Regions from separate parts of the Limnohabitans sp. 103DPR2 genome, predicted to be linked through region 2. Evidence: predicted binding sites of a transcription regulator. Region 2 holds the regulator's gene; the other holds the start of a gene.
What was found. Region 2 encodes HrcA, which represses chaperone genes, less so after heat shock. Its sites were predicted from a motif close to TTAGCACTCNNNNNNNNNGAGTGCTAA; they were not measured.
Positions count from the first base shown of each region.

Region 1 (16,005 bases), 200 kb from region 2:
TGAAGAAGCCTAAACCAATGGACAGCAACGTGCCCACCCAAAGTGATTCAATCAAACTTTGCGTGTTGTTTTGACTGCGGTGCTCCATCCATGCGCCGGCCACAAAAAGGACGATGCCTATTGCTGCAGTCCAGAGGGAACGTTCGCCACTGAAGAAACCATGGTTCACTGCGCCGGAAATAAAGCTGATGCCCGAATATTTGAGCAGCATGGCGCTGTGTTGAATTTGAAAGCTTGCGGTCATGGGTGTTTGATTACCTGATAAGAAGTTAAGTAATTCACGAGCTCATCTTAGATGACTTGTTTTGAGAATGCGCGGTCGAAAAAAAACCCCGCAATTTCTTGCGGGGTTTCTTGTGCGAGGTCAAAGGTCTGTGCAGACCCTTGAGGCAGCGGGCAATTACATGCCCATGCCGCCCATACCACCCATGCCGCCCATGTCAGGCATGCCACCGGCAGGTGCGTCGTCTTTCGGTGCTTCTGAAACCATGCACTCTGTGGTCAACATCAAAGAAGCCACGGATGCTGCGTTTTGCAAAGCTGTGCGTGTTACTTTGGTGGGGTCCAAAATGCCCATTTCAATCATGTCACCGTAGGTGTCGTTGGCAGCGTTGAAGCCGTAGTTGCCTTTGCCGGCCATCACAGCGTTCACCACCACAGATGGCTCGCCACCTGCGTTGTACACGATCTCGCGCAAAGGCGCTTCGATGGCTTTCAACACCAGCTTGATACCAGCGTCTTGGTCAGCGTTGTCGCCTTTGATGGCGCCAGCGTTTTGACGAGCGCGCAACAAGGCAACGCCACCGCCAGCCACAATGCCTTCTTCCACAGCAGCGCGAGTAGCGTGCAATGCGTCTTCAACACGGGCTTTCTTTTCTTTCATTTCGACTTCGGTGGCCGCGCCAACCTTGATCACGGCAACACCGCCAGCCAACTTGGCCACGCGCTCTTGCAGTTTTTCACGGTCGTAGTCAGAAGTGGCTTCTTCGATTTGAACGCGGATTTGTTTCACACGTGCTTCGATGTCGCCAGCTGCGCCTGCACCGTCGATGATGATGGTGTTTTCTTTGCCCACTTCGATACGTTTGGCTTGACCCAAGTCAGCCAATGTCACTTTTTCGAGTGTCAGGCCCACTTCTTCAGCGATCACTTTACCGCCGGTCAAGATCGCGATGTCTTCCAACATGGCTTTGCGACGATCACCGAAGCCAGGCGCTTTCACAGCCACAACCTTCAAGATACCGCGAATGGTGTTGACCACCAAAGTTGCCAAGGCTTCGCCTTCAACTTCTTCAGCAATGATCAACAAAGGACGGCCAGCTTTTGCAACGGCTTCCAATGTAGGCAACAAGTCACGGATGTTGCTGATTTTCTTGTCGAACAACAACACGAAGGGGTTGTCGAGCAAAGCAGCTTGCTTCTCGGGGTTGTTGATGAAGTAGGGTGACAGGTAGCCACGGTCGAATTGCATGCCTTCAACGATGTCGAGTTCGTTGTCGAGTGACTTGCCGTCTTCAACAGTGATCACGCCTTCTTTGCCCACTTTGTCCATGGCTTTAGCAATGATCTCGCCAATGCTGTGGTCGCTGTTGGCAGAAATAGAACCAACTTGAGCGATTTCTTTGGTGGTTGTAGTGGCCTTAGTGGCTTTCTTCAACTCTTCGATCAAGGCTGTGACAGCTTTGTCGATACCGCGCTTCAAGTCCATGGGGTTCATGCCGGCGGCAACGTACTTCATGCCTTCGCGAACGATGGCTTGTGCCAACACGGTAGCAGTTGTTGTACCGTCACCAGCGTTGTCAGAAGTCTTGGAAGCAACTTCCTTGACCATCTGGGCGCCCATGTTTTGCAACTTGTCTTTGAGTTCGATTTCTTTGGCCACGGACACACCGTCCTTGGTCACGGTGGGGGCGCCGAAAGAGCGCTCGAGCACCACGTTGCGACCCTTAGGTCCCAAAGTTACTTTGACCGCGTTGGCCAAAATGTTCACGCCTTCAACCATGCGTGCGCGGGCTTCGCCGCCGAAAATTACGTCTTTTGCTGCCATTTTTAGCTCCTAAATTCAGTTAATCAGTTGGGGATAGAGCGGTCATGCGCTTCGCGCGATGGCCGATCAGTCCCACAAAAAATATTTATTCCACGACCGCGAAGAGGTCTTCTTCTTTCATGACCAACAGCTCATCGCCCATCACCTTGACGGTTTGGCCGCTGTACTTGCCGAACAACACGCGGTCGCCGACTTTCACGTTCATGGCCAACACTTCGCCTTTGTCGTTGCGCTTGCCTGGGCCAACGGCCAAGACTTCACCTTGATCAGGCTTTTCAGCAGCTGCATCAGGGATCACGATGCCAGAGGCAGTTTTGGTTTCGCTTTCGACACGTTTAACGATCACGCGATCGCCGAGAGGACGTAGTTTCATTGCATCTCCTAAATATGAAACAAGGTTAAAAACAAAAAGTATTCAAAATTGAATACTTTAGGGTTCTTTGGAGGGTGCTGAGGTTGTTAGCACTCATCTCCTGCGAGTGCTAATGATAAGGGTGTTTGGGAGGATTTCAAGAGGTGGCTTGAAAAATGAGGGGATTTGAAAGGGGTTATGCAGCAGGCAGATTTAGTTTTATTAGGTAGATCTTGCATTTGCTTTCAAAGCTTGCAATTGCTTGATAGCTTGTTAATCTTTTAATTGAAATAAAAAGTTCTAATAAATTATGCGAGCCTTCAACATGCAAAGAGATACAGAATGACCAAGCTAACCTCACTAGAGGACTTAGGTTTGTTGCGCGAAAGCCTAGAACTGGAATGCAAGGCTGCTCAAGGTGCCTCTGGCCAAGGCGAAGTACCCAAGGATTTCTGGCCAACCTACTCTGCCATGGCTAACGCGCATGGAGGCTTGGTAATTTTGGGTATCCAAGAAAAATCGGGCGTATTCAGTGTGCTTGGGGTGAAAGACATCAACAAAGTGCGGTCCGATTTGTTCAACAACTTGAACAATGCCGGCAAAGTCAGCGTCAACCTACTCAACGACATTGATGTGCAGGAGGTGATTTTGTAGGGTCAGGCTGTTTTAATCTTGTCCATACCGCAGGCGGGTCGAAAAGACAAACCGGTTTACCTGAACGGTCAGCCTCTTGGCAACACTTATCGTCGGCTGAATGATGGTGACCGCAAGTGCGATGACACCACAGTCAAACGCATGTTGGCAGAACAGGTGCAAGACAGCCGAGATACGTACATCTGCAATCGATATGGCTTGAATGACATTGACCTAGAGAGTTTGCATGCTTACCGAAATCAGTTTGCAAGTTACAAGTCCGGGCATCCATGGGTAGGGGCGGACGACACCGAGTTTCTGCACTTACTAGGGGCCTGGCGAGAAGACAGAGAAACCAAAGAGAACGGACTCACATTGGCTGGCTTGCTGATGTTTGGTCAATGGCCAGCCATCATGACTTGTGCCCCAATGTATTTTGTGGATTACCAAGAACAACCCTATGAACCCAATACCTCTGTTCGATGGCTAGACAGGGTGGTGCCAGACGGCACTTGGTCAGGTAATTTATTTGACTTTTACAGAAAGGTCATCCGCAAATTGACGGCCGATTTAAAGGTGCCATTTCATCTGCAGGGCGACAAGCGTGTAGACGACACGCCTATTCATCAAGCGCTGCGGGAGGCCTTGGTCCATGCCGACTAATCAGATCGGGCTTCGGTGCGGGTCATTAAAAGGCCTTCAGGTTTTGAGTTTCGCAATCCTGGTGCGCTGCGTGTTCCCGTTGCCCAGGCGCTTAAAGGCGGGGAAAGCGATTGCCGGAATCGCACGCTGCAACAAATGTTCTTGATGATCAACTTGGGCGAGCGCGCTGGATCAGGATTGCCCCGCATTTTGACCAGTTGGCAAAGTGAGGGGCGGTTGCTGAAAATGAAGGAGTTATTTGAGCCGTATGACCAGTCGTTACTGACAATGGACTGTGCATTGGAGACCGTGTCGGGGAAAATGTCGGGGAAAATGTCGGGGAAATTGTCGGGGAAACCTACTTTGGAGATTTTGAGTCTCATCAAGCAGGACTCAAGCTTAACGATAGCTGAGCTTGCAATCACCCTTGAGTTATCGGAGAGAACCATCGAGCGTGCCATTCAATCTTTGCGCGCTGACGGTCGACTTGAGCGAATTGGTCCGTCAAAGGGCGGCTTTTGGAAAATTCTGAAATGATAGGAATCGATGATTTCTACGCGGGTCAAATTAAAGTATTTTTTAATTTAGATCTGCCGTATTAAAGGATCCTTTAATATGACCGCTCACAAAGAGTAGAGCCACCATCTTGCAAACCCATCAGTTGAATGTCAACGGTCAAGTTGTCACCTTCAAATCAGGCGCTGACAGCACCGCTCTGCAAACTATTCGCAATCAATTGGGCTTAACGGCCAGTCGATACGGCTGCGGCCAAGAGCAATGTGGGGCCTGTCATGTTTTGATCGATGCCCAATCAAAGCCAAGCTGCCAATTACCGGTGGATGCATTGGTGGGACGCAGTGTTGTGACGTTAGAGTCGGCACAGAACCCCGACTTGCCCAGTACGCCTTACTTGAAAGCACTGCAATCGGCCTTCATTGCCGAACAAGCGGCACAGTGCGGCTACTGCACCAGTGGCTTGCTGATCAGCGCGACCGCTTTGCTGATGAATGCGCAAGCGACTGTTTCTGAACGACAAATTCGCGAAGCCTTAGAGCCGCACTTGTGCCGATGTGGCGCACACAACCGAATTCTCAGAGCAGTGAAAACAGCAGCGCGCCAGTGTGGTTTGAAGCTGATCGACGCCGAGGTGTCAGCATGATTCAGCCTTTGCCTACTTCTGTGAGTCTCAAAGCCAACCCTTTGCTGGCGCATTGGCTGCGCTTTGAAGCCGATGGTTCTGTGACAGTGTTCACTGGCAAAGCCGAATTGGGTCAAGGCATCGGGCATGCACTGAAGCTGATGGCGGCCCACGAGTTGGATCTGCCATTGACACGGATTCGCATAGAGGCAGCGAACACCGCCAATAGCCCCGATGAAGGCATGACGTCTGGCAGCTTGTCCGTTCAAGATTCCGGTTTGGCCATTCGGCAAGCGTGTGCGCATGCAGCGCATCTTTTCAAAATGCACGCATGCACGTCTTACGCAGAATTGCGTTCACAGCTTGATGCGCAGTTGCCTGTGGATGTCATTGTCTCCACCAAGTCCTCCGCCTTGAATTTGACAGAAGGCCGCGAAGACTTGGCCGCGCTGGTATTTGGCCAACCCGTCTTTCTCCAAGACCTCGGAATTAATGTTGATCTGACCCCAATAAAAAACAATGGGGGTCAGATCAACATTAAATTGCTACATGGGCGGATGGTGCGAGGGCCTGGTTTACGTTGCACGTTGCGAGACGAAGGGTGGACTGACGCTTTGGCTGCAATGTCTGAAGAGATCCAAGCGTTTCGCGATGGCAGCTTGGTAGGTGTTGTTGCACCTACTGAAGATATGGCCGAGAAGGCCGCTAGCAAGTTGCAGCGTTTGTTGAAATGGGATGTTGAGACCTTGCCTGAATGCCGTGAGGGGGGTGTTGATTTGTTTGACGTGGCGCCTGCGATGGATTCGCAGGTGTTTCATGAAGCAGGTCAGCCTCAAGAAGCGAGTACCGGCGCAAAGGTGTACGAAGCTGTTTATTTCCGCCCCGCATTGCACCATGGGTCGATGGGGCCCAGTGTGGCGCTGGCGGTTTGGGACTCAGCTGAGACCAACAGTGGTTTGAAGGTGTGGAGTCATACGCAGGGTATTTTCCCTTTGCGCAAAGATTTGGCGTTGGCGTTTGGTGTGAAGGCTGAGCAGATTGAAGTGCAGCACATGCGAGGCGCTGGCTGTTACGGACACAACGGTGCGGACGATGTGGCCTATGATGCGGCATGGATGGCCAGACATGTGCCAGGGCAGTGCGTGCGTGTGCAATGGACGCGAGAAGAGGAGATGCAGCAATCGCCTTTGGCGCCTGCGATGCGCGTGAAGTTGCAGGCCACGGTGCAAGCCAGCGCTGAAACAACAAGCATTCGCGCGGCCAAAGATGGCGGCCCTGTTGAGTTGCTCAGTTGGCAACACGACGTCTGGAGCCAAGGCCACAGTTCAAGGCCTGGCCGCGCGGCCACGCCGGCCTTCAAAGACAGTTGGCAAACAGCGCAAAAGTTTCCTGTGCTGGAGCCCATCAATGTGGCCGCAGCAGCAGGTGCTGGTGCAGAGCGCAATGCCATACCGCCCTACAGCAGCCAACACGTGAAGGTGAATGCGCACCGCTTGTTGGGCTTGCCATTCAGAACCTCTGCGTTGAGAAGTTTGGGCGCGCATGCCAATGTGTTTGCCTGCGAAAGTTTCATGGATGAAATTGCCAACGATCAAGATTGCGATCCTGTGGCATTTCGTTTGAGCAAGCTTGAAGATCCTCGCGCCAAAGCGGTTGTTCAAACCGCAGCAGATCAAGTGAATTGGTTAGAACGTCGTCAAAGCTTGGCGCACAAAGAAGGCTGGGGTTTGGGCATTGCGTATGCACGCTACAAAAGCAAAGGCGCTTATTGCGCTGTGGTGGCCGAAGTAGAGGTGACGCACCAAGTGAACGTGCGCAGATTGTGGGTGGTGGCCGACATTGGTGAAATCATTCATGCCGATGGCGCCATCTCTCAGTTGGAAGGTGGCGCCATTCAGTCCACCAGTTGGGCATTGAAAGAGCAAGCGCATTGGGATGCAAACCACATCACCAGCACCCATTGGGACGCGTATCCCATTTTGCGTTTCAGTGAAGTGCCCGAAGTGCAGGTGCATTTGATGCCGGGAGATTCACTCAACGCAATATCACTCAATCCGCCGTTGGGCGCAGGTGAGGCCACACAAGGCCCCACCACAGCGGCCATTGCCAATGCGGTCTTTCATGCGGTGGGCGTGCGTGTGCGGCAGTTGCCGATGACGCCAGACAACTTGGCCAAAGCTGCGCTGGCCTGAACTGAATCAGGTCAGGGGCAAGAAGCCGCCCTTGGCGCGCAGTGCTGCTTGCTCTGGACTGGTCAAAATGTCAATCATGGCCTGCGCTTCGACCTTGCATGTGCTGGTCGATCGAACGCCTGCGGTGTACATGGTGGCCAATTCAAATTCGAGGGGCAAGTTGGCCACCAAATCAACGCCTTCGGTGATCAAAATTTCGGTGACTTGGGTGCAGCCAATGACATGCGGGTCATCGCATGCTGCCATGGCATTCATGGCCGTGTTTCCGTTGGGGTAGGGGCGCAGTTTGCTGGCCACGGTCTCGGCAATGCCCAAGCCATTGAGCACCTTCATGAAGTGAATGCCTGCTGTGGCCAATTGGGGATCGGGAAAATAAATGCCTGTGGCGGCCAGCATGGCGGCTTTGAGTTGCTCGGCTGTTTCTACTTGGGGATGCGGTGTGCCGTGCTTCACGGCAACGCCCGTTTTCACGGGGCCAAGATGGCGCGCACTGCCAGCCACCACGTGGCCTGAGGCAGTGAGTTGCTCAATCAGCGCCGCTGTCAAAATGACCACATCGCAAGGCGCGCCATCGATGAGCTTTTGCTTCATCAAGCCCACCGCACCAAAGGTGTTGGACAGCATGGTGTTGGTGGCGGTTTCAATGGACGGCTTTAAAGCGTTGACCAAACCTTGAGCGGCACCGCCGCTGAGCAAATGAATAAAGCGTGACAAAAGAATTAGTCCAGTTTGATATTGGCCGACTTGATCACGTTGGACCATTTGGCAATGTCGTCGTTCAAGTATTTGTCAAACGCAGCAGGGTTCATGACCATGGGCACAGCGCCTTGCTTGGCCCATTGTTGTTTCACATCAGCTTGTGATGCAATTTTTGAAACGGTTTCGTTGAGTTTGTCGATGATGGCTTTTGGTGTGCCTTTGGGGGCCATCAGGCCTAACCAAATGGTGGCTTCGTAGCCAGTCACGCCAGCTTCGTTCAAGGTGGGGACGTCGGGCAATACATCTGAACGAGATTTGCCGCTGGTGCCCACTGCTTTCACTTTGCCCGCTTTGACTTGTTCTGTCATGGTGGTGACGGCATCAAACATCATGTCGACCTGGCCACCCAGCACGTCAGTGCGCGCGCCAGAGCTGCCTTTGTAGGGCACGTGCACCATGTCAATCTTGGCCATGCTCTTGAACAATTCGCCGGCCATGTGATAAGGCGTCCCAGGACCCGACGATGCGTAATTCAGCTTGCCAGGTTGTGCTTTGGCCACACGAATGACGTCGGCCAATGAGTTCATGCCTTTGGTGGGGTTGACCACCAACACCAGGTCTGAATAGTTGATGGGGGCAATGCCCACAAAGTCCTTCATCAGCGCGTAGGGCTTGTTGGGAATGAGGGTTTCATTCACGGTTTGGGTGTTGGACATCAAGAGCAGTGTGTAGCCATCGGGTTGGGCTTTGGCTGCCAAGTCGGTGCCAATGACAGAGCCTGCACCTGGCTTGTTGTCGACCACAAATGATTGGCCTAAGTTCTCTTGCAGACGCTGCGCGATGAACCGCGCGTAGTTGTCGGCAGGACCGCCTGTGGCAAATGGCACGATGATTTTGACAGGATGGTTGGGATAATTTTGCGCATGCGCTTGTTGCGACAAGAAGATGCCAGTGCCCATGACCAAAAGGCTGGCCAATGCAATCACCATGTTGCGACGCTTGCTTGCATGCTTGGACAGCGCTTTGGCCTGTGTGCCATTGCCATAAGTCGATTGACCGTAAGAGTTCATGTGTGTCTCCGAAATTTTGAAGATGAGTTGCAGTTCTGTTTGCGCTTATTCGACTTTGCCAATTTTCTTGACGACATCGGTCATGCGTTTGGCATCGGCTTGCACGTATTTTTCAAATTCAGGGCTGTCCAAATACACCACGGGACTGCCGGTGTTTTGAATCACGTCGCGCACTTTGGCGTCTTGTGCCGCCACTTTGGCGGCGGCGCGAATGCGCTGTGCAATGGGCTCGGGGGTGCCGCTGGGAATGAACAGGCCAGACCACTGCGCGTACTCGGCGTTGAAGCCCACATCTTTCAAGCTGCTCACGTCGGGCAAGGACGCCAAGGCACCATTGCCCCAATGACCTAGCACGCGAATCTTGCCGGCTTTCACATGTTGCAACACGGTAGCGGGCCCCGTTGAAACAGCGTCGATTTGTCCACCCAACATAGCCACTACAGCAGGGCCAGCGCCAGTGAACGGAATGTGGGTCATTTTGACGCCAGCCGTTTGCGCCAAGATTTCCATGGGGACGTGCATGGTGCCGTAGTTACCAGACGAACCATAGTTGATGGCACCAGGTCGTTTACGTGCGTCTTCAATGAATTCTTTGACGGTTTTCCAAGGCGCGTCAGCGCGCACAGCCAAAACAGTGGGATCTGCGGTGTAGCGCGCAATGGGGCGCAATTCATTCAGCAAAAACATAGGGCTGCGACCCAACAAGGCATCCGCCTCTGGAATCACTGTCAAAGACGACAGCGCCATCAGCACGGTGTAGCCATCGGGCTTGGCGCGAGCCGCCACGCCCATGCCTATGCCGCCGCCTGCACCTGCTTTGTTTTCAATCACCACGGGTTGTCCCAACTCACGGCTCATGGCCTCGGCCACAGGGCGCGCCACAATGTCGGCCAAACCGCCAGGCGGGAAGGGCACGATCATGGTGATGGATTTGTTGGGGTAGGGCGCAGTTTGGGCAACGGCGCTGCCAGTCAAACCCATCTGCAAAAAGAGGCCGCCCATTAAGCTGAGGGCAGTGCCCAACACATGACGTCGAGTTGCTTTGGTGGGACGGGTCCCATGGAAGAAATTCATGAAGTCTCCTGCGCTATTTATTGGGGTGCATTGCTCGGGTGCAATGCCTTTGAAACGCACTCTAACACCCCGCTTTCTTTTTTGCATGAACCTATGTCACAAGGGGACATGTGGGCCGGTGACTTGGTCTCACCCCTACAAATTGCGGATGACGGCACAATAGAGGCTGTTCTCAATTTCACTTCCCAAACCAATACCATGCGCATTGCAGCCTTCTTCTACAAAGACCAACCTCACGTGGGTTTGGTGTCTCAAGATCTGAATTCCGTCACGCCTTTTGATCTGCCATTGGCCGATCGTGAACTGGGTGCACTCACATTGGTGGACACCTTGTCCCGCGGTGAAGCATTGCCCCCTCAAGGTGCTGCCATTGCTTTGAAAGACGTGCAGTTGCGCGCGCCGCTGCCCCACCCTCGCCGCAACATCTTTTGCGTCGGTAAAAACTACCACGCACACGCCAAAGAATTTGCCCGCAGCGGTTTTGACAGCAGCGCCAAAGCCGGTGGCGAAATTCCCGCCGAGCCCATCATTTTTTCCAAAGTGCCCGAGTGCGTCATCGCCACGGGCGAGGCGATCGAGATGCCTGCAGTGTCAACTGCCATTGACTACGAAGCCGAATTGGCCGTGATCATTGGCAAAGGCGGCAAGGGCATCACCAAAGCCGATGCCATGAAGCATGTTTGGGGTTACACCATCGTCAACGACGTGACGGCGCGCGATTGGCAAAACAAGCACATGCAATGGCACATGGGCAAATCCTTTGACACCTTCTGCCCCATGGGACCTTGGCTGGTGAGTGCCGACGAACTCGACGGCACCAACACGCATGTGCGTTGCTACGTGAATGGCGAAGAGCGCCAAAACGCTGCCACGCCCGATTTGATTTTTGACATTCCCACGCTGGTTGAAACATTGAGCGCCGGCATCACCTTGTACCCAGGTGATGTCATTGCCACGGGCACGCCAGTGGGCGTTGGCATTGGCTTTACACCGCCCAAATACCTCAAGGCCGGTGATGTGGTGCGTGTTGAAATTGATGGCATTGGCGCCATCGAGAACCCCGTTAAATAAAGATCACATCGAACAAAGAAAAAGGGCAAGCACCTCGCGGTGTTTGCCCTTTTTTAATGTGCATCGCAAGGGATGCACTTGGCGTTTGAAAATTACTTCAAACCAGCAGCAGAGCGCAGTGTGGCGGCCAAGTTGGTACGTTCCCAAGTGAAGTTGGGCTCATCGCGGCCGAAGTGGCCGTAGGCTGCCGTTTTGCTGTAGATGGGGCGCAAGAGGTCGAGCATTTGAATAATGCCTTTGGGTCGCAAATCAAAGTGCTCGTTTACCAAGGCGGCAATCTTGTCGTCCGCAATCACGCCAGTGCCTTCGGTGTTGACAGTGATGTTCATTGGGCGCGCCACACCAATGGCGTAAGCCACTTGAATTTGGCACTTGGTGGCCAAACCGGCGGCCACAATGTTCTTGGCCACATAGCGCGCGGCGTAAGCAGCAGAGCGGTCCACTTTAGAAGGGTCTTTGCCAGAGAAAGCGCCACCGCCGTGTGGGCAAGCGCCGCCGTAGGTGTCCACAATGATCTTGCGACCGGTCAGGCCGCAATCGCCTTGGGGGCCGCCAATCACAAAGCGGCCTGTGGGGTTGATCAAGTACTTGGTGTCTTGCAACCACTCTTTGGGCAACACAGGCTTGATGATCTCTTCAATGATGGCTTCATTGAAGCTGGCCTTCATTTTGGTGGCCGACTCGCTTTGGTCGGGGCTGTGCTGTGTCGACAACACCACGGTGTCAATGCTGTGGGGCTTGCCGTCGACATAGCGCATGGTCACTTGGCTCTTGGCATCGGGACGGAGGAAAGGCAAACGACCGTCTTTGCGCAGTTGCGCTTGACGCTCCACCAAACGGTGCGCGTAATAAATAGGCGCAGGCATCAGGTCGGGGGTTTCGCTGCAAGCGTAGCCAAACATCAGACCCTGGTCGCCAGCGCCGGTGTTCAGGTGGTCGTCAGACGCGTGGTCCACACCTTGGGCAATGTCATTGGACTGCTTGTCGTAGCAAACCATGACGGCACAGCCTTTGTAGTCAATGCCGTACTCGGTGTTGTCGTAGCCAATGCGCTTGATGGTGTCGCGCGCCACTTGGATGTAATCGACGTGGGCGTTGGTGGTGATTTCACCGGCCAGAACCACCAAACCGGTGTTGGTCAGGGTTTCGGCGGCTACACGGCTGCGGGGGTCTTGTTCAAAAATCGCGTCGAGAATGGCGTCTGAAATTTGATCGGCAACCTTGTCGGGGTGGCCTTCGGACACGGATTCTGAGGTGAAAAGATAGTCATTCGCCATGAGGGTTCTCCTAAAGTTTGGCATGCATGTTGATTTGCGCTACCTGAGCTTTGGGGCCTCGGCGAACGCTTTAGCAGATTTGTCCGAAGACAAGGCACAATCCGAGGCATGCGGTGCATGCTGATCAGACGGTGTGTGTCGCCCTGCAAGTTGCTCTGTTTAACTCAGCGACCTGCGTAGTTTACCAAATACAACATGATCTTTTGGTTTCGATTTTTGGCCCATTGGCCTTTGTGGGCACTGCATGCGATCGGTCAAGTGATTGGCTGGCTGGCATGGCTGTTGTCGCCCACTTACAGGCGCCGGTTTTTGGCCAATGTCAAAACGGCGGGCCTGAGTGGCTGGCAAGTGCTGGGGGCCGTCGGCCAAGCGGGTTGCATGTCGACCGAGTTGCCGCGTTTGTGGATGGGGCGTCAGCCCAAAGTCGAATGGACCGAGGGCGCCTTTCAAGTCATTGAAGCCGCTTATGCCGAAGGGCAGGGCGTGTTGTTTTTAACCCCCCACTTGGGTTGTTTTGAAATTTCTGCGCAGGCGGTGGCCAACGCATTCAGTGCTGCGCAAGGTCCCTTGACGGTGCTGTTTCGCCCGTCTCGCCAAAAGGGCTTGGCCCAAGTCATGGAAGCTTCGCGTGCCCGACCCGGGCTTGAAACAGCACCCACCACCTTGGCGGGTGTCCGGCAAATGATCAAGGCTTTGCGCGCAGGTCGATCGGTGGGTTTGCTGCCCGATCAAGTGCCCCCCGAAGGCATGGGCCAATGGGTGCCTTTCTTTGGCAAGCCTGCTTACACCATGACCTTGGCCGCGCGCTTGGCCTTGCAAACAGGTGCCAAGGTGGTTTTGGTCTGGGGCGAGCGCTTGTCTTGGGGGCGCGGCTATCGCATCCATGCCAGCGTGTTGCAAGATGAATTGGCAAGCGACGTCGACGCTGTGGTGCTTCAAATCAACCAAGCCATGGAGCGTTTGATTTTGACGCGTCCCAAACAGTATTTGTGGGGCTACGCACGTTACAAACAACCACGGCAGGAGCCGCACGCATGAGCGTCCTGTTCATTGCGTTGATGCGGTTTTTGTCGCACTGGCCACTGCCTGCATTGCGGGTTTTGGGTCATGTGTTGGGCGTGTTGCTGTGGGCAATGGTCCCCAGTCGGCGCCGCATTGTGCAAATCAATTTGCGTTTGTGCTTTCCGCACAAGTCAGACGCTGAGATTCACCATTTGGCGCGTGCGCATTTTGTGCAGTTTGCCCAATCCCTGCTCGATCGTGCGTGGTTGTGGCACGCACCTTTGCAATTGGTTGAACAGCGTTTGAAGTGGGTCGGTTCAGACGTGGCCATGGCGCAGCTGGCGCAAGAGGGCCCCAAGATTGTGTTTGCGCCGCACTTTGTCGGTCTGGACGCAGGTGGGTTGGCCTTGACCTTGAAAGCCAGCAAGCCTGTGGCCTTTATTTTTGTGCCGCAACACAACAAGGTGATGGATGCGTGGGTGAACAAGGGCCGTCAAAGAACGGGCAATGTGAAACCTTATTTCCGTCACGAAGGTGTCAAGCGCATCATGAGTGGTTTGCGTCAGGGCGAGATGCTGCATCTCTCGCCCGACATGGACTTTGGGCCTGAAGAGTCTGTCTTTGTGTCTTTCATGGGCGTGCCTGCGGCCACCGTGCCTTCACTGTCACGCTTTGCCAGGTTGGGCCGTGCGCCTGTCATGAGTTTGGTGACGCGCATGACGCCGCAAGGTTATGAGATGGAAGTGTCCGAGGCGTGGTCAGACTTTCCGACCGCCGATGTTCAAGCGGACACACAGCGCATGAACGATGAATTGGCCAAAGCCATTGAACGTACACCCGACCAGTACTACTGGGTGCACAAACGATTTAAAACGCGCCCCGAGGGCGCGCCGGCTGTTTACAAGAAGGCCGAGATTTCTCGCTGAACGATGTGGGGGTGCTCATGCACCACCCAATGCGAGCCCTCTTCAATGGGCACGTAGGTGAGTTGGGGAATGTGCTCGGCCAGGCCTTCATTCAGGCTAGGCAACAAAGCCACATCTTTCAAACCCCACAGCAACAAAGTGGGCACGTTGATGTGCAACATGCTGTTGGGCAATTCCAAATTTTGCAGCGTGTTCTCACCAGGCTTGTTGGGCTTTAAGGGCGAGGCGCAGTAATAGTTGAGCCCTCCTTGCAGGCCGCAAGACCAAGCGGCACGGTAGTGTGCTTTGACTTCGGGCGTGAGCCAAGTGGGCTTGACGCCTTTGGCTAAAAATCCAAACAACACTTCAAATTCATTGGCACTGAGTTCTGCAGCCGCTTGCGGCTCACAGAAATAGTTCATGTACTCGCTGGCCGCAATTTGCGCAGGATTGCTTTTCAAGTCGCGCAAGAAGGTGCCCGGATGCGGTGAGTTGATGATCACCAACTTGTGCATCAACTGCGGCAATTGGTTGGCCAAGTTCCAAGCCACACCGCCGCCCCAATCGTGCGCCACCAAGGCTTTCAAGGGCGCTCCACCCGCTTCAATTTGAATGAGGGCTGCAATGTCTTGCACCAAAAATTTGGCACGGTAAGACGCCACATCCTTAGGTTGGCTGGATTTTTCATAGCCGCGCAAATTGGGCGCAACACATCGATAGCCGCCGTTTTCGGGTTTGGAAAAATGCAGCAGCATCTCGTCCCACACAAACGCCGCTTCGGGAAATCCGTGCAAAAACATCAGCACGGGTTGACCTTTGGCGCCTGCCGCGCGGCAACTCAATTGAATGCCATGCGGCAGGTCTTGTTGCCAGGTTTCAATCATCGGTGTGTGTCCAATCCCACATCAGTTGCGCCAAATCCTCCACGCCTTGTTTCTTGAGTGCAGAAAACAGTTTGGCTTGACCGCCACCGGCTTGCAGTTTGGCAATGGACAAAGCTTTGGCGCCTTCAGAGCGGGTTAGCTTGTCCGATTTGGTGAGCAACACCAAAAAGTTCAGTCCTTCCTCAACGCGGGGACGAATGACTTCCAGCAACACCTCGTCCAACTCGGTCATGCCCAAGCGGGGGTCGCACAAGAGCACGATGCCCTTGAGGTTTTCGCGGGTGACCAGGTAGTTGGCCATCACTTTTTGCCAGCGAAGCTTGTCTTGCTTGGGGACCGCTGCATAGCCATAGCCCGGCAAATCGGCCAAAACAGCGTCGGTCACGCCTTGTTTGCCCAGGGCAAACAGGTTGATGTGCTGGGTGCGACCGGGCTTTTTGGAGGCAAAAGCCAGCTGTTTTTGCTGGGTTAAGGTGTTGATGCAGGTTGATTTGCCTGCATTGGAGCGGCCCACAAAGGCAATTTCAGGGACATCGAGTTCGGGCAAATGGAACAATTCGGCGGCCGTGGTCAGAAACCGGGCTGTGTGCATCCAACCCATGGGGGTGATGGCCTTGATTTCTGGCGTTTCGGGGGCAGAGGCCACTTTGGCAGGGGTTTTCCGCGGCTTGGCAGGGGCAGCTTTGGAGGTGGAAACGGGGCTGGTTTTGGTGGCCATTCAGGTCAAACTTTCAGGGCGTCAGAAATGACGCAAGCAGGCATTGTAGAATCCCATGGTTTAGCGCCCACTATTTCGGATGTCGTCCATGAAGTCAATGACTAAATTTTTGTTCGCCGCCTTCACATCAGTTTTGATGGTTGGCTCTGTTTTTGCCGCCGACGCAGCCCCCAAAGCTGCCAAGCCAGACCTGGCCAAAGGCGAAGCCATTGTGGCCGGTGTCTGTGCTGCATGCCACGCAGCCGATGGCAATTCCATGATTCCCGCCAACCCCAAATTGGCCCAGCAGCACCCTGAGTAC
Region 1 covers NZ_CP011834.1:716,282-732,286, forward strand. Annotated here, with positions in the region: gene L103DPR2_RS03445 (cupredoxin domain-containing protein) at 1-244, opposite strand, end outside; gene groL (chaperonin GroEL) at 401-2,047, opposite strand; gene groES (co-chaperone GroES) at 2,133-2,420, opposite strand; gene L103DPR2_RS14460 (AlbA family DNA-binding domain-containing protein) at 2,742-3,053, shown strand; gene L103DPR2_RS14465 (hypothetical protein) at 3,072-3,695, shown strand; gene L103DPR2_RS14470 (HTH domain-containing protein) at 3,711-4,211, shown strand; gene L103DPR2_RS03465 ((2Fe-2S)-binding protein) at 4,321-4,833, shown strand; gene L103DPR2_RS03470 (xanthine dehydrogenase family protein molybdopterin-binding subunit) at 4,830-7,004, shown strand; gene L103DPR2_RS03475 (molybdate ABC transporter substrate-binding protein) at 7,011-7,718, opposite strand; gene L103DPR2_RS03480 (tripartite tricarboxylate transporter substrate binding protein) at 7,724-8,773, opposite strand; gene L103DPR2_RS03485 (tripartite tricarboxylate transporter substrate binding protein) at 8,819-9,775, opposite strand; gene L103DPR2_RS03490 (fumarylacetoacetate hydrolase family protein) at 10,046-10,918, shown strand; gene metK (methionine adenosyltransferase) at 11,011-12,195, opposite strand; gene L103DPR2_RS03500 (lysophospholipid acyltransferase family protein) at 12,391-13,233, shown strand; gene L103DPR2_RS03505 (lysophospholipid acyltransferase family protein) at 13,230-14,123, shown strand; gene L103DPR2_RS03510 (alpha/beta fold hydrolase) at 14,096-14,986, opposite strand; gene yihA (ribosome biogenesis GTP-binding protein YihA/YsxC) at 14,979-15,587, opposite strand; gene L103DPR2_RS03520 (c-type cytochrome) at 15,841-16,005, shown strand, end outside.
Region 1: a site for HrcA is predicted at 2,507-2,533, ahead of groES (co-chaperone GroES). Genes of this name have one in related genera too.

Region 2 (16,005 bases):
GCTTTGTCTAGGTCTGTGCCAAAACGGCTAATGCCATTGGCTTTGGCCAGTGCTTCAATTTTTTCAGCATTGCGGCCAATCAAAATAGGATCAGGCATGACCTTGTCGCCGTTGGACAAAGTGACACCACCTTGATTGCGAATGGCTACGATGGAACGAATCAAGTGTTGATTCATACCCATGCGTCCAGTGACGCCATGCATGATGATGCCAAGTCTTTGTGTTGACATGTTGTTCTCCTAATTTGCTTGAATTGAAATGGGGTCGAGTGATTGCCAATCGGGCCAAGCCTGATGGCCGAAACCTGTTTGGTGCAAAGATGCAATGTGGATTTGCCCCTGCTGAACGTTCAGGTGCACACCCGCGCTGCTGCCGGTGTACAAGTCTGCATGTGCTCTTGCAAAATCGTTTGATTCATTTAGGGGCGCAATACCAAAACCTTTGACGTAATGGTGCCCATTGCGCTCAATGTGCTGCACGCCCAAGCTGGTTGCCAACAAAGTATCTTGTTGAACACCCAAACCTGCTTGGCAAGTCAGGTCTTCGCCCGACAACAAGCAATGAGGCGTTTTTTGCACCAGTGAGGCACTGTGCAATGAGCGGTAAATGCCTTTGCAAGCCTTGCTAGAAATGCCTCTGTAGCCCAAGGCCAATCCTTTGGCGAGCACATCGGGATGGTCATCAGACTCATCCAAGATGACCGGAATGTTGAGAGGCATTGATGGGATTTTGTCTTCCAATGCAATGGCTCTAGGTAGCGGCTGTTCAATGAGCAAAGTACGTTCTAGCAAACGTTGAGTGGCTTCATGCTTGGTCAATGCGTGAACAAAGACGCTAAGTGACTCAACATTCTGAAATGTCTCATTGCCGTCTAAGGTCACTTTGTAATCTTGGACCTTGCTCAATACAGCTTCAATTTTGGCAAGTCTTTCGAGATCTGCTTCTAAGTTGCCGCCCACTTTTAATTTGAAATACTTCAAGCCATAAGCCTCAATGGCTTGGGTCAATGAGTTCGGTAAGCCGTCTTCTAAGGCTGTCAACGGTTCTGCATCTGTCAGCCTATCAGCCAGGCCGACGGTATGCCTTAACCACACCGAGTTGGCAGTATGGAGCTTTAAAGAACCAGACCAAGGGTCACCTAGAAGTCCCAGACTAATTCCAGACACCCAAGATTGATTTTGAGAGCGCAACACAGCGTCTGCGATGGCCTTGTCTAGAAGCGCTGGACCAAACTGTCCCACCAATCTTGGATGACCTTGCGCGAGCATTTGGTCAATCACGATTTGTGTTGCCGACTCAGACAAGCCGTAAGCCGATTGGGCTGAACCCTCAGCTAAATAGGCATCTTTGGCTTTTAAAACGCACAAACGCAATTGATCGAAATTGTCGTCTTGGGTTCTTTGTGGCGATTTATCAAACCACTTAGGGACCATCAACTCTGCAGATGCACCCTGCCACTCAACGCCTTCGATACTGAGCGTCACTTTGACAAAAGCTTGTGGACAGGCCGTGACTGTTGCAGCCCCAAACCTAAAAGGTAGACGCAAAGTAACTGGCCTTTGAAAGACTTGAATGTCTTTAATTTGAAATGCAACCGGCTTCATGACACGGCCTTCATCAATCCTTGAACATAACCAGCGCTGAATGCAGCACACCCAGGACCATCGGGTTCATAAATGAAGGGCTCAACCGCAACCCATCCCTGGTAATTCAGTGATTTCATTTTTTGAAACAAAGGCAGCAAGTTGGTATCGCCCTGCCCTGGACCTTTTCGGTTGTGATCGTTCACTTGCACATGCGCAATGTGGCCACTTAGAAAGTACTTTTCAAAGACCTCATCCATAGGTAATGATTCGGAGTAAGTGCTGGCACTGGCATCCAACATGGTTCGAATGTAGGGCGACTGAATGACATCGACCAATTGGCTGGCTTGCTCGACTGTATTGACCACAGGGGTTTCAAAGGGCGACAAGGGCTCTAAACAATAAGCAACACCCGCTTGCCGTGCGAATGGCTCTAACAGGGTCAGTGTTTCTTGAACGCGATCTAAACAGTCTTGAACAGTTTGACCATTTTCTGGCGATCTTTGCTTGGGTGAACCGTGCACTAATGCAGTTGCACCACATTCATGGGCATAGGCAATGACTCGCTTTAACCAATCTTGTGTTTGAAGCCGAACCGATGCGTCGCTGCTGACCAAACTGAGGCCATCGGGCTTGACCAAAAGCCAATGAAGACTTGAAATCACAATGCCTGCGTCGCTGGCTTGTTGTTTTCTGAGAGCGGCATCTTTCTCGTTGAAAGTGGCACTGTCTTCAAACAAGGTGAAGGGCGCAATTTCAATGCCGCTATACCCAAGCTTAGCCGTCAATTCGCATTGTTCAGGGAAACTCAACTCACGAATGACCTCATTACAAAGAGCTAACTTCATCATGCGCCTTTGTTGATTTTTTTAGCTCTGATATCCAAAATTTTCCAAGCAATGGTTCCAAAAATAAGCGCAGCAACAACCCCAGAAATGGGTCTTGTAAAGAAGGGGGAAATATCGCCATCGGACAAGATGAGTGCACGTCTTAAATTCTTTTCAAGCAAGTCACCCAACACAATGCCAAGCACCAGCGGTGCCATGGGGTAGCCGAAATGTCTAAGGCCAAATCCAACCAAGCCAAAAATCAGCATGACGTAAACATCAAACATTCGCCCGGCAATGGCAAAACTTCCAACCACGCACAGTACAAAAATAATGGGAATCAAAAAGTTTTGCGGCACTCTTAAGACTTGAACCAGTGCCTTAGTGAGTACCAAGCCATAGATCAAAATGCCAATGGTGGCAAATAGCATCATGGCCACCACGTCGTACACAAACTGAGGGTTCTCAATCATGATCATGGGTCCAGGCTTGACGCCATGAATGATCATTGCCGCCATCAACACAGCTGCCGGCGCAGAGCCGGGAATGGCCAATGTGAGCACAGGAATGATGGCGCCAGGCACACAGGCGTTATCACCCGTTTCAGCGGCCATCAGGCCTTCAATCGAGCCTTTGCCAAACTGCTCTTTTTCTTCACTGGATCTTTTGGCTGCAGCATACGAAGACCAAGCAGCCACATCCTCACCGACGCCCGGCACAATGCCAATGCCAGTTCCGATCAGGCCTGACCGCAAAATGGTACGCCAGTATTTTGTGATGTCTCTTATTTTTGGAATGACCGTGTCGAATGCACTGATTTTGATAGGCGCTTGACGCTCTTTGATGGCCGTCAGAAGTTCTGCAAAACCAAAGGCGCCTACCAATGCAGGCACCAGTTGAATGCCACCCGCTAAGTCGCGTGCGCCATATGAAAACCTCTCAAAGCCATATTGTGGTTCTTGTCCAATGCCAGCAATAAACAAACCTACGATGCCAGCAATCCATCCTTTGAGTGGATCATCGCCTGTTAGTGTTCCTGCAATGATGACGCCGAACAATGCCAACCAGAAAAATTCGTAAGCACCGAATTTCAATGCCAAGTTTCCAAGCAAGGGCGTAAAAAACGCCAAGAAAAACATGCCAATTAAAGTACCTAACACTGACCCTGTAGTTGCAATGCCCATGGCCCTTCCGGCCAAGCCTTGCTTGGCAAGTGCATAACCATCGAGACAAGAAGCGGCAGAGGCAGGCGTGCCCGGGATGTTCAAAAGAATGGCAGAACGCGAACCGCCATAAATAGCGCCCACATAGGTACAAATCAAAATTAGCAAAGCTTGATTTGGCGGCAGCTTCAAAGTCAGCGTGGTCATTAACGCTAGCGCCATGGTGGCGGTAAGGCCTGGCAATGCGCCCATGATCACGCCTACCAAGGATGACAACAAGGCATAGAAAATAATTTCGGGCGTCGAGAAATTGGCGATGGAATGACCAAACGCGATAAGTCCATCAAACATCGATCGACCTCAAGGTAATCTGACCAAGAAAACTTCTTGGAACAAGAAAAAAACAACGCAACTGGAAATCACACCATTGATGATGGCACTTGTCAGGCGCTTTAGCAAAGGTGTTTCTTCATTGGCAAACAAAAAGGTAAACACACCAACAAATAAGGCTGTGGCAACCAAAAAGTGAGCGTGTGCAAGCAGCACCAAACTAAATACCAACATGCAGGCCAAAGAGATGGCAAATCTCCGGTTGAACAAAGTCTCTGCATTGGGATCTGACGCAACTTTATTTTTAATACCGCGCAAGATCATGAATAGGCCCAGCAACACAATGACGCAAGAAATAATGCCCGGCACAAAACCTGGGTAGGTGTAGAGCGTTGCACCCATGTTGTCGAAGCGCTCCATCCTGATGGACTCCATCAGGATGAAAGCGCCCACCGCAACCCAGCAAAAACCTCCCCACAGATCAGACCGTGAGGAGGATGAGGCTTTAGACATTGTTGATTTGCTTATTGAGTGGAATGCAAGTCATTGAAGTTATGGCTTAGGTATGCCCACCGTATCGGGAGATACCTTGGCTTTACCGGCTGCGTGCTGAGTCCATGCATACGCTTGAATCGCAGGGAACACCGCGGTTTGCGCCTCAGCACCATGCATCGGTGCAAACATAGCACCGCGAGATTGCGCGTAAGTACGCAAGGCCGCGTTTTTGACCATTTCAGTGGCCCAAATTTTGTCCAGTGTTTGAGTCACTTCGGCGGGCACCGACTTGGGTACAAAAATACCAAAGTAATTGATGGGATCTTTGAAGCCTGGAATGAATTGAGACAGGGGCGGCACAGTGCCCACGCCTTCCATTTCAAGCGGCTTGTCGCTGACCACTGCCAACGGACGAATTTTCTTGGCGCGAATCATGTCGGTTTGTTCGGCAGCCAATTGCGTGGTCACCTGTGTTTCGCCTGAACCTGCGGCCACGGCTGCTGGTGCGCCACCGTCGTAAGTCACGTGTTTGTAGGTAATGCCTGCGGCACGGGCCAAAGCCTCAATGGCGGCATGACCGCTGGAGTTAACACCCGCAGTAGCGACTGACACTGAACCAGGCTTTTCTTTCATGGCCTTGAGTAAGTCAGGCATGGTTTTGTAGGGCGTGTCAGCATTGACGCCAATGACTGCCACGTGGGCCACATTGAGATACAAGTTCCAATCTTTGATGCTGGTATCGATCATGCCCAAGACTTTGTAGTTGCCCAAGTCTTTGGCGCCACCTGCCGTCCAGGTGTAGCCATCTTTGGCGGCTTCTAATGCATTTTTAGTGCCCACCGAGCCCGAGGCGCCCGGTTGATTCAAGATGATGATTTTCTGACCCAAGTGTTTTTCGAGTTCAGCCGCCGTGACACGCGTGACCTGATCGGTGGAGCCACCAGGCGCCCAAGGCACGATCAAAGTGATGGGTTTTGTAGGCTTCCATTGTGCAAATGCAGGCGTGGCAAGCAAGGCAGCCAACATCAAAGCAAATACAGGTCGACGGGTGAATTTCATGACATATCTCCATTGGGTGAAAAATCATTGCGGTGAAATGAGCAGGCAATTCACCATTCAGTTAATTCTAGAGAGGGCTTAAGGCCTGTCAATATCCAATCAAATCTAGTTCCTCAGGACATACCCTAGGATCACTTCGCACATGTGTGACAAGCGTTCGCTCTTGGCTTTGGGGCTCATCAAGTCGCGGCCAAAGATGGAAGACAAGGTGGAATTGTTGGACAAATAGAAATAGGAAAGTGCAGCAATAGAAACATAAAGCTGCACAGGATCAATACCGCCCCGAAACTCGCCAGAGAGCCGACCCTTTTCTAAGATTTCGCCCAGCAACTCAATCAGCGGTGAGTTAAGCGCCCGCACATTAGGTGACTCTTGAATATGTCTTGCTTTATGCAGATTTGCACTGTTGAGGAGGGTTAAAAACTCCGGATGCTCTAGGTAGTAATTCCAGGTGAATTCAACCAGGGTTCTGACTGCCATGGCTGGCTCAAGAGATTGCAAATTGAGCTTCTTTTCTCTTTCGCGAATCTGCTCGTAAGCACTTTCCAGCACAGCTTGAAAGAGTTGATCTTTGTCTGTGAAATAGTAGTAGATTAATCTTTTATTCAGGTTGGACCGCTCTGCAATGCGATCAATTCTGGCGCCGCCCAAGCCAAATAGCGCAAACTCTTCGAGGGCTGCATTGAGGATGATTGCGCGAGACCTTTCAGCGTCTCGCGTCTTGATAACTTGTGAAGATTTTTGGACACTCATGCCCCGAATAATTAACCAAATTGTTAATTAAGTCAAGGACATGTGTTGATCACGCAGCGACAGGCTTGAACTGATACCCGTTGCCACTGGCTTCCATCGTGCCAAACGCTGGGAACGGAAAGTGGAAGCCACCCGCCATCATTTTGTCTTTGACCAACATGTCAAACACACGGCGACGAGACACACGTGCCATGGCAGGGTTCATGTCAAACAAGACAGCCCAATCGGGTGCGCGGGCAAACAGGGAAGGCACATTGGTAATGTCGGCCACATAGGCAAACGATTGGCCTTCAGAGTCCATGCGGAACAAGGTGTGGCCTGGGGTGTGGCCGAACGCCGCCACAGAAGTAATACCAGGCGCCACCGCAGCGCCGGATTCAAACTTGACCAACTGATCGCCACCCAAATTACCCAATGCACGGCGAACGCCCATGAAGGCGCCTTTCATGGCGGGGGGTGCGGCTTCCATGCGGGCATCGTCCATCCAGAAAGCGTGTTCTGTGGCGGGCACGTGGACGCGGGCATTGGGGTACACCAATTCGCCGGCTTTGTTGCGCAAGCCATTGATGTGATCACCATGGTAGTGGCTCAGCACCACGTTGTTGATGTCGGAGGCTTTCAGACCAACGGCAGCCAAGTTGGCGGCCAGTTTACCGGTGGTGGGCGGGCCATTGTCGGCAAAGCCGGTGTCAAACAAGTAGCGCTGATCGCCATTGATCAATAAGAAGGGGTTGTAGGGCACATCGATGTAATCAGTGGGCAGGTTTTGGCTGGCCAACAAAGCTTTGACTTGCTCCAGGGGGGCATTGGTCACAAACTCTTCGCCCAAGGGGCGGCGCACAGCGCCATCGTTCAAGGCGATGATTTCCATCTTGCCTAGCTTCATGCGCTTGTGGCCAACGGCAGGCAGGTCGGGCAAGCCGAAGTTGGGGGCCGACTGTGACCACACCGATGAGAAAGTAAGAGCGGATGCGCCGGCAATGCCAGCACCCAAAAACAAGCGTCTGTCCAACATGATGAGGTCTCCTCAGTTTTATAAACACTCAATATACCAATGGCGTACTTAGAAGTGCGCTCGTACTTTGAAATAACCCTTCCAGTGCCTTGACACTTACAAGCCCTGTACAGCTACCAAGCGCGCGCGACTGCATTCATCGCGAATGCTTTTAAGGCCCTGGTAGATGGGCCCGTTGTAGAAGCTTTCAAACGCAGCGATGTCGGGAAATTCCAAAATGACGATGCGCCGAGGCTCCCAGTCACCTTCGTAAACGCGGTGCTCGCCGGCCCGTGCCAAGTACTTGCCACCCGCAGCTTCTAGGGCCGGTTTAACGCCCGTCATGAATTCTTGGTAGCGGGTTAAGTCAAAAATTTCCACATCAAAAATCACATAAGCGCTCATAGGGTCTCCTTGTGTTTGATCAGCTAGATGTCATGGACAAAGCAGCTTTGCTATTAGAACGGATGATGGCGCCGATTTTTTCTATCAGCAAAGTCTCAGCAGTGCTTAGCTGAAGCTGGCGAGTTGCTGCACCCACCGTTTTCTCCCAAGACTTGCCAATGTCTTTGGCCATTTTTCTGAACAATGCCATAGAGGGTTTAAAGCCAAATTCACAATCGGCACAAAACGCCTCCCATGAATGTGCGCCTACGGCTTGGTAGGTGTTTTCATCGCCAATAAAAAGTGCCAAATCGTTGTCACCGTAGGCCTGCACACACAAAAGGTCATAAAAAGGCGCAAGCACATACCCCTGACTGTTAATCATTAACGAAATATTTTTGGCATGCGCGTCACTGTTGCCGATCAAGTAATTGAACATGACCCAGCGTTGTACAGACAACAAGTCTTTACCCGAGAGCTTCAAATCTCGAAACGCATGCACAATTTTTTTAAGGCTGACGAACCCACCTTGACGCTCGTATTTCCAGTCAGAGCCGACGTCCAACAACTGGCAGGCGTCAATCTGATGCAAACAAATGATCTCTTCATTGACAACAACACGGTCATAGCGCTGCACGACGTAAAGCGCTTCAGGCAAGCGAAGTAAATAAACAGGTGGCACAGGCAATTGCATTTCTGCAGCCAATTTCATGCACAGGTATTCATTGATCGCACTGGGCTGGTAGCGCACCAACCTAGAGTCTGGTTTGGCGATGTGCGTGGTAGGTGCGCCAGCAACGCTGTCGTATAAAAGACCACGCTGATCGTCGTAACGCAAACCAACTTTGTCTTGCGCACCAGCCAGTGACATTCGGGTTTGCGCGTTCGAAGTCAGGAGTGCTTGCTTGTCTGCACGTGCGTTGACCCTGGCACTGAGTTGCGCTTTTGACAGCTCGCTGTATTTTTGTAGTTGATTGGGGGTGACATGATCTGGCAATACAGACAAAACGCCCGGTAAATCGGCTCCCAACTCACCGATCAACTCCAAGGTGTTGGCACCTCGAAGCTGAATCTGATTCAGGACCTCATCCAGTGGCGTTCCCTCTGGTAATAAATTGCCAAAGAAGGTCTTGACCGCGTCGCCTCTATAAGGCTCCTTGCGCAATTCAAACTGCGGCGCAAGCAGAAAGGCATCTTTGGCCTTGAGCCATTCTTCGTCATATTGAAAAAAATACTGCGCCATCTCATGGCCTAACCACCCCATTGGTTGGGCGTTAGCCCACACACGCAGTCGGATCATGATGGGTCGCCTTCGGTCTGCGACAAGCCTGTGATGTGAAAGGTGAGCCCTAAGCCACTGGCCAACCTCACAAGCTTGCCAAGACTGCAGCTTTCTGGATGGGCCTCCACATCTCGAATGAATGAAGTACTCACACCGCAAACTGCAGCAGCCTCTTCACGAGACAATTTTTGTCGTTTGCGCTCGGTTTCTAGCGCTTTGGCCAACTCATGGATGCGTGATGTTTCAATCTTCATAATTTGATCTTATAAGAACACATTAATTTGATAATGGCTTTTTAACCCATATTTTGCTCCAATGAGATCAAAATTATTAGAAATTTATCCAATGATTAACTATTTGATCCTTAGAGAACAAAATAAATTGAAAATTATCGCAGTGCCTTTGAATTTTTCTTGCTATTTCATTTTTCTCTTCAAAATTTCAGCTTGAATGCTGTATTTTCGTACAGTATATTTGAAGCATGCCTACAACTGCTTTCATCACACCTCAGCCAATAAACCCCACCGCCCCCAAGCTGTGGCTCAACATGTGCGCCTGGAAAGTGCCCGCTGGCTTTCCCTCGCCCGCAGCCGACCACACCCAAAAACGCATTGACCTCAACGACCACCTCATTCGCAACAAAGAGGCCACGTTCATTTTCAAAGTAAAGGGCGACTCCATGGTGGGCGCGGGCATTTACGAAGGTGACGCCCTCGTCATCGATCGCTCCATTGAAGCCAAGCACAACAACATTGTGCTGGCCGTGCTCAACAACGAGTTCACCGTGAAGCGTTTGTACAAGCGCGGTGGCGTGGTCAAGCTGGTCGCCGAAAACGCTTTGTACCCACCCATTGTGGTCAAGAGCGGCGAGGAGCTCAGCGTTTGGGGCGTGGTCACTTACAACTTGCACAAGCTGTATTGACACCTCATCAACCTGTCGTGCATCGCTATGAGTTCTGCCCCACAAGCACCCGTTCAACAACTGGCCCTGGTCGATTGCAACAACTTCTACGTCAGCTGCGAACGCTTGTTCCGCCCCGACCTGCGCAACGTGCCCGTGGTAGTGCTGTCCAACAACGATGGCTGCGTGGTGTCGCGCTCCAACGAGGCCAAGGCTTTGGGCGTGCGCATGGGCCAGCCTTGGTTTGAGTGCAAAGCATTGGTGGCAGAGCACGGTGTGTTTGCACTCAGCAGCAACTACGCTTTGTACGCCGACTTGTCCAACCGCGTGATGCAAATTTTGAGCGAGTACTCGCCGCGCTCGGAGGTGTATTCCATTGACGAATGTTTTGTCGACCTCACCGGCACACCCAACTTGCGCGAGGTGAGTTACGCCATGCGCCAGCGCGTGATGCAGTGGACGGGTATTCCAGTTTGCGTGGGCATTGGGCCTACCAAAACACTGGCCAAGCTGGCCAACCATGTGGCCAAGAAGCATCCACGCTCGCAAGGTGTGTTCAATTTCAACGCGCTCACTGAAGCACAAAAAGACAAGCTACTCACACAATTGCCTGTGGAGGAAGTGTGGGGCGTGGGTCGCAAGCTCACCAAGCGTTTGGCCGAGTACAACATTCACACGGTGCAAGATTTAAAAACCGCACACACGCCCACCTTGCGCGCCGACTTTGGCGTGGTGATAGAAAAAACCCAACGCGAATTACAAGAAATACCCTGCGTCGATTTGCAAGAAATTACACCCGACAAACAGCAAATCATTTCCAGCCGGTCGTTTGGCAACATGGTCACCGAACTGCCTGTTTTAAAAGATGCGCTGTCGACGTTTGTGGCCAACGCCTGCGCCAAACTGCGCGCACAAAACAGCCAAGCGGCTGTCATTCAAGCGTTTTTACACACCAATCGTTTTAGAAAAGACTTACCGCAGTACTCACCCAGCTTGGCCGTGCCACTGCCCTACCCCACCAACGACAGCCTGGTCATTTTCAGATGGGTAGACGCGCTGTGCGAGCGCATGTACAAGCCCGAGTACCAATACAAAAAAGCCGGCATTGTGTTGAGCGACATCAGCCCCGTCACGCACTACCAAGGCGACTTGCTAGAAGAGCCTGCGCCTGCGCAAGGTACGCTCATGCAAACCTTGGACGCCCTGAACCAACGCTTTGGCCGGGGCGCAGTGAAGGTGTCCACGCAAGGCGCCTACAGCGGGTGGCAAATGCGGCAAGAAAGACGATCGCCCAACTACACCACCGATTGGACAGAGGTGCCAGTGGTCTAGAATGAATTTCTCGCCATTAAAAACACCACCATGCCCACTTTGCCCGCCACTGCCATCGTTCGAGAAGTCGGTCTGCGCGATGGCCTGCAAAGCATTCAAACCATTTTGCCCACAGCGCAAAAAATAGAGTGGGTCAAGCAGGCCTACGCGGCTGGTCAGCGCGAAATTGAAGTGGGCTCTTTTGTACCGCCCAAACTCATGCCGCAACTGGCAGACACCTGGGACGTACTGGCCTTTGCCAAAACACTGCCCGGCCTCGCGGCCTCTGTGCTCATCCCCAATTTGAAAGGTGCCGAACGCGCATTGGAAGGCGATGCCGACCTGATGGTCTTGCCTTTGTCGGCCAGCCATGCACACAGCCTGGCCAACTTGCGCAAAACGCCCGATGAAGTGGTGCAAGAGCTGGCGCGCATTCGCGCAGCACGCGATGCCTCTGGCAAGAAGACCCTTATTGAAGGGGGTGTGGGTACTGCGTTTGGTTGCACCTTGCAAGGCGAAGTGAAAGTGGAAGAAGTGCTGCGCCTCATGCAGGCCTTGTTAGACGCTGGCGCAGACCGCGTGAGTTTGGCCGACACCGTGGGCTATGCCGACCCGCACTCGGTCAGCGTGCTGGTAGAAAAAGCCTTGCGCATCGCTGGCAACAAACTCTGCTGCGGCCACTTTCACGACACGCGCGGCTTGGCACTGGCCAACGCCTATGCCACGCTCAGCCTGGGCATTCAACGCTTTGATGCGTCGCTCGCCGGCATTGGCGGCTGCCCCCATGCACCTGGCGCCAGCGGCAACGCGGCCACCGAAGACTTGGCCTTTATGCTGGAAGCGTGTGGCGTGAAGACGGGCATCGATATTCCCAAACTGTTGGCCTTGCGCCAGCAAGTGGCTGGATGGCTGACAGGGGAACAAACCAATGGCACTTTGTGGCGCGCTGGCTTGCCCAAGAATTTCAAAGGAGCACTTCATGGCTGATTTGTTTGACAACCCGATGGGTTTGTGCGGTTTCGAGTTCGTAGAGTTTGCATCTCCCGTGGCGGGTGTCATAGAGCCCTTGTTTGAAAAAATGGGCTTCTCTTTGGTGGCCAAACACCGCTCCAAAGACGTGGTTCTGTACCGCCAAGGCGACATCAATTTCATTGTCAACCGCGAACCCAGAAGCTTGGCGGGCTACTTTGCCGCAGAGCATGGTCCTTGCGCTTGCGCGCTGGCGTTTCGAGTCAAAGACTCGCACAAAGCCTACGCTCGTGCGCTAGACATGGGCGCGCAACCCGTCGAGGTGCCGACAGGGCCGATGGAGTTAAGACTGCCCGCCATCAAAGGCATCGGCGGTGCGCCCCTGTATTTGATCGATCGTTACGAAGACGGCAGGAGTATTTACGACATCGACTTTGAATTCATTGAAGGTGCAGACCGCCACCCCGTGGGCCATGGCTTCAAAATCATTGACCACCTTACCCACAATGTGTACAAGGGTCGCATGGCGTTTTGGGGCGCTTTTTACGAGAAGATTTTTAACTTTCGCGAAATCCGTTACTTCGACATCAAAGGCGCACATACCGGCCTCACCAGCCGCGCCATGACGGCACCCGATGGCCTCATTCGCATTCCTTTGAACGAAGAATCTGGCAAAAATGGCGGACAAATTGAAGAGTATTTGATGCAGTTCAACGGCGAAGGCATTCAGCACATTGCGTTGCGCACGGACGACCTGATGAAAAGCGTTGACGCCCTGCAAATGGCCGGCATTCCGCTCATGACGGCCCCCAACGACATCTACTACGAGATGCTGGAAGAGCGCCTGAAAGGTCATGGCGAACCAGTGGCAGAATTACAGGCACGCGGCATCTTGTTGGACGGCTCCACGGCCAATGGCGAAAAGCGTTTGTTGTTGCAAATCTTCTCGCAAACTTTGTTGGGCCCAGTGTTCTTCGAATTTATCCAGCGCAAGGCCGATGAGGGCTTTGGCGAAGGTAACTTCAAAGCATTGTTTGAGTCCTTGGAACGTGATCAAATTAGACGTGGCGCCCTTCAAATAGACGCCTAAAGGAATGTCATGAAAATTAGCAGAATTCACCACGCGGCTTATCGCTGCAAAGACGCCAAAGAAACCGTCGAGTGGTACGCCAAAAACTTGAACATGGATTTTGTGCTGGCCATTGCCGAAGACTTGGTGCCCTCCACCAAAGCGCCCGATCCTTACATGCACATCTTTTTGGATGCAGGTGGTGGCAACGTGCTGGCCTTCTTTGAATTGCCCAACTCGCCCGAAATGGGCCGCGATGAAAACACCCCTGCGTGGGTGCAGCACATGGCCTTCGAAGTGGACAGCATGGAAACCTTGCTGGCCGCCAAAGCCAAGCTAGAGGCCAATGGCGTTGAAGTGTTGGGCCCCACCAACCACACCATCTTCAAAAGCATTTATTTCTTTGATCCCAACGGTCACCGTTTGGAACTGGCCACCAACACCGGCACGCCCGAGATGTACAAAACCTTGGACGAAGTGAAGTGGGACATGCTGAACGAGTGGAGCAAAACCAAGCGCGCACCCAAGCATGCGGCTTGGATGCATGAACCTTCTTGATTGAAAAACGAGTCAGTCGATTTACTTCGACTGACTCAAAGCGTTGCCCACCATCTTGGACGTGATGTCCACAATTTGAATCATGCGCTCGTAGGGCATGCGTGTCGGACCAATAACGCCTAACGTGCCCACCACATGGCCGTCCACCTCATAAGGCGCACTGACCACCGACAACTCTTGCATGGGCACAAACTGGCTTTCACCGCCAATGAAAATACGCACACCATCAGCCTGACTAGACACATCGAGCAGTCGCATGAGCTGCGTTTTTTGCTCAAACAAATCAAAGGCCTGACGCAAGTTGCCCATGTCGCTAGAGAAGTCACTCACCGACAACAAGTTGCGCTCGCCAGAAATCACCACATCGCCTTCGTCTTCACTCAAAGCCTCTGAACTCATTTGCACCGCAGCCTGCATGAGGCTGGCAATTTCAGACTGCAAGTTGACCAGCTCTTGCTTCACACGCATGCGAACTTGTTCGATGGCCATGCCCGCGTAATGCGCGTTCAAATAATTGGACGCTTCAATCAACTGGCTTTGTGAATAATCAGCCTCGGTAAAGATGACGCGGTTTTGCACGTCCCCTTCGGGCGAGACAATGATCAGCAACACGCGTTTTTCAGACAAACGCAAAAATTCAATGTGCCTGAACACCGACGCACGTTTAGGCGCCATCACCACACCCACGTAATGCGACAAACTGGACAACAGGTTGGCGGCGTTGGCAATGACCTTTTGCGGTTGGTCAGGCGCCAGCCTTTGGGTGGGCAATTCGCCCTTTTGAACCGTCAACATGGTGTCGACAAATAGGCGATAACCCCTATTGGTGGGCACCCTGCCAGCCGATGTATGCGGACTGGCAATCAGGCCCAACTCCTCGAGGTCGGACATGACATTTCGAATGGTGGCAGGGGATAATTCAAGCCCGGACGCCTTGGACAGCGTGCGGGACCCCACAGGCTGGCCGTCCGCAATGTAGCGTTCAACCAGCGCTTTGAGCAATAACTTGGCACGATCATCTAGCATTCGGTCATTTTAATGATGTAATTTGCGAATGAAGTCTAAATTTCGTCACGTTGCGCTTTTTGGCAAGTACCACGCCGTGGTTTCTGGCGCGGCTTTGGAAAGCTCGCGTCGGGTACTGGACGATGTGGCCCAATTCATCAGTCGCATCGGCGCCGAAGTGGTGCTGGAAGCCGGCACCGCCGAGCATCTAGGCCTCAACCTCTACCCCACCCTCAAAATGGCCGAAATCGGCCAGCAATGCGATTTGGGCGTGGTGATTGGTGGCGATGGCACCATGCTGGGCATTGGCCGCCAGGTGGCGCAATACGGATTGCCGCTCATTGGCATCAACCAAGGTCGCTTGGGCTTTATCACTGATATTCCCATGGGCCAGTTTGAGCAAACCCTCCAGCCTATGCTGGTGGGCCAATTTGAAGAAGAGCAGCGCAGCATGCTGCACGCCAAGGTGTGGCGCGACAAGCATTGTGTGTTTGACACCTTTGCCATGAACGACGTGGTGGTCAACCGCGGTGCCACCTCGGGCATGGTGGAACTTCGCATTGAAGTCGATGGCCGCTTTGTGGCCACGCAGCGTGCCGACGGCCTCATTGTGGCCACGCCCACAGGCTCCACCGCTTATTCCTTGTCGGCCGGTGGCCCGCTCATGCATCCCACTTTGGGCGGCTGGGTCATTGCCCCTATTGCGCCGCACACACTGTCCAATCGTCCCATCGTGTTGCCGGACACCTCGCACATCAGCATTGAAATTGTGTCGGGCCGCGACGCCAGTGCCAACTTTGACATGCAGTCTTTGGCCAGCCTGTTGTTGGGCGATCAAATTACCGTCGAGCAGTCAATTCACAAAGTGCGGTTTTTGCATCCACAAGGATGGAACTACTTTGACACCTTGCGCAAAAAAATGCACTGGAACGAGGGAGGCGTTTAAGCCATGGCGCTGCGTCACATCAGTCTGCGCGATTTTGTCATCGTGCGCCAACTCGACCTCGATCTATCGCAAGGCTTCAGCGTGCTCACAGGCGAAACAGGCGCTGGCAAATCCATCCTGATCGATGCCCTGCAATTGGCACTCGGCGAACGCGCAGATTCCAGCGTGGTGCGCGAAGGTGCCGCGCGTTGCGAAGTGTCAGCTGAATTTGACTGCCCGCCGCAAGCGAACGCGGTTTTAGAAGAAGCAGGATTCGAAGTCGCTGACACACTTTTGCTCAGACGCAGCGTCGACCCTCAAGGCAAAAGCCGCGCATGGGTCAATGGCAGCCCAGCCACTGCCACCCAATTGCGCGCCTTGGGCGAAATGCTGCTCG
Region 2 covers NZ_CP011834.1:912,081-928,085, reverse strand. Annotated here, with positions in the region: gene L103DPR2_RS04565 (Gfo/Idh/MocA family protein) at 1-230, opposite strand, end outside; gene L103DPR2_RS04560 (enolase C-terminal domain-like protein) at 240-1,604, opposite strand; gene L103DPR2_RS04555 (sugar phosphate isomerase/epimerase family protein) at 1,601-2,434, opposite strand; gene L103DPR2_RS04550 (tripartite tricarboxylate transporter permease) at 2,431-3,924, opposite strand; gene L103DPR2_RS04545 (tripartite tricarboxylate transporter TctB family protein) at 3,934-4,416, opposite strand; gene L103DPR2_RS04540 (Bug family tripartite tricarboxylate transporter substrate binding protein) at 4,456-5,457, opposite strand; gene L103DPR2_RS04535 (TetR/AcrR family transcriptional regulator) at 5,563-6,210, opposite strand; gene L103DPR2_RS04530 (MBL fold metallo-hydrolase) at 6,260-7,225, opposite strand; gene L103DPR2_RS04525 (DUF1330 domain-containing protein) at 7,322-7,609, opposite strand; gene L103DPR2_RS04520 (HipA domain-containing protein) at 7,629-8,888, opposite strand; gene L103DPR2_RS04515 (helix-turn-helix domain-containing protein) at 8,885-9,124, opposite strand; gene L103DPR2_RS04510 (LexA family protein) at 9,352-9,792, shown strand; gene L103DPR2_RS04505 (Y-family DNA polymerase) at 9,820-11,103, shown strand; gene L103DPR2_RS04500 (hydroxymethylglutaryl-CoA lyase) at 11,134-12,069, shown strand; gene hppD (4-hydroxyphenylpyruvate dioxygenase) at 12,062-13,141, shown strand; gene L103DPR2_RS04490 (VOC family protein) at 13,151-13,678, shown strand; gene hrcA (heat-inducible transcriptional repressor HrcA) at 13,700-14,704, opposite strand; gene L103DPR2_RS04480 (NAD kinase) at 14,733-15,629, shown strand; gene recN (DNA repair protein RecN) at 15,633-16,005, shown strand, end outside.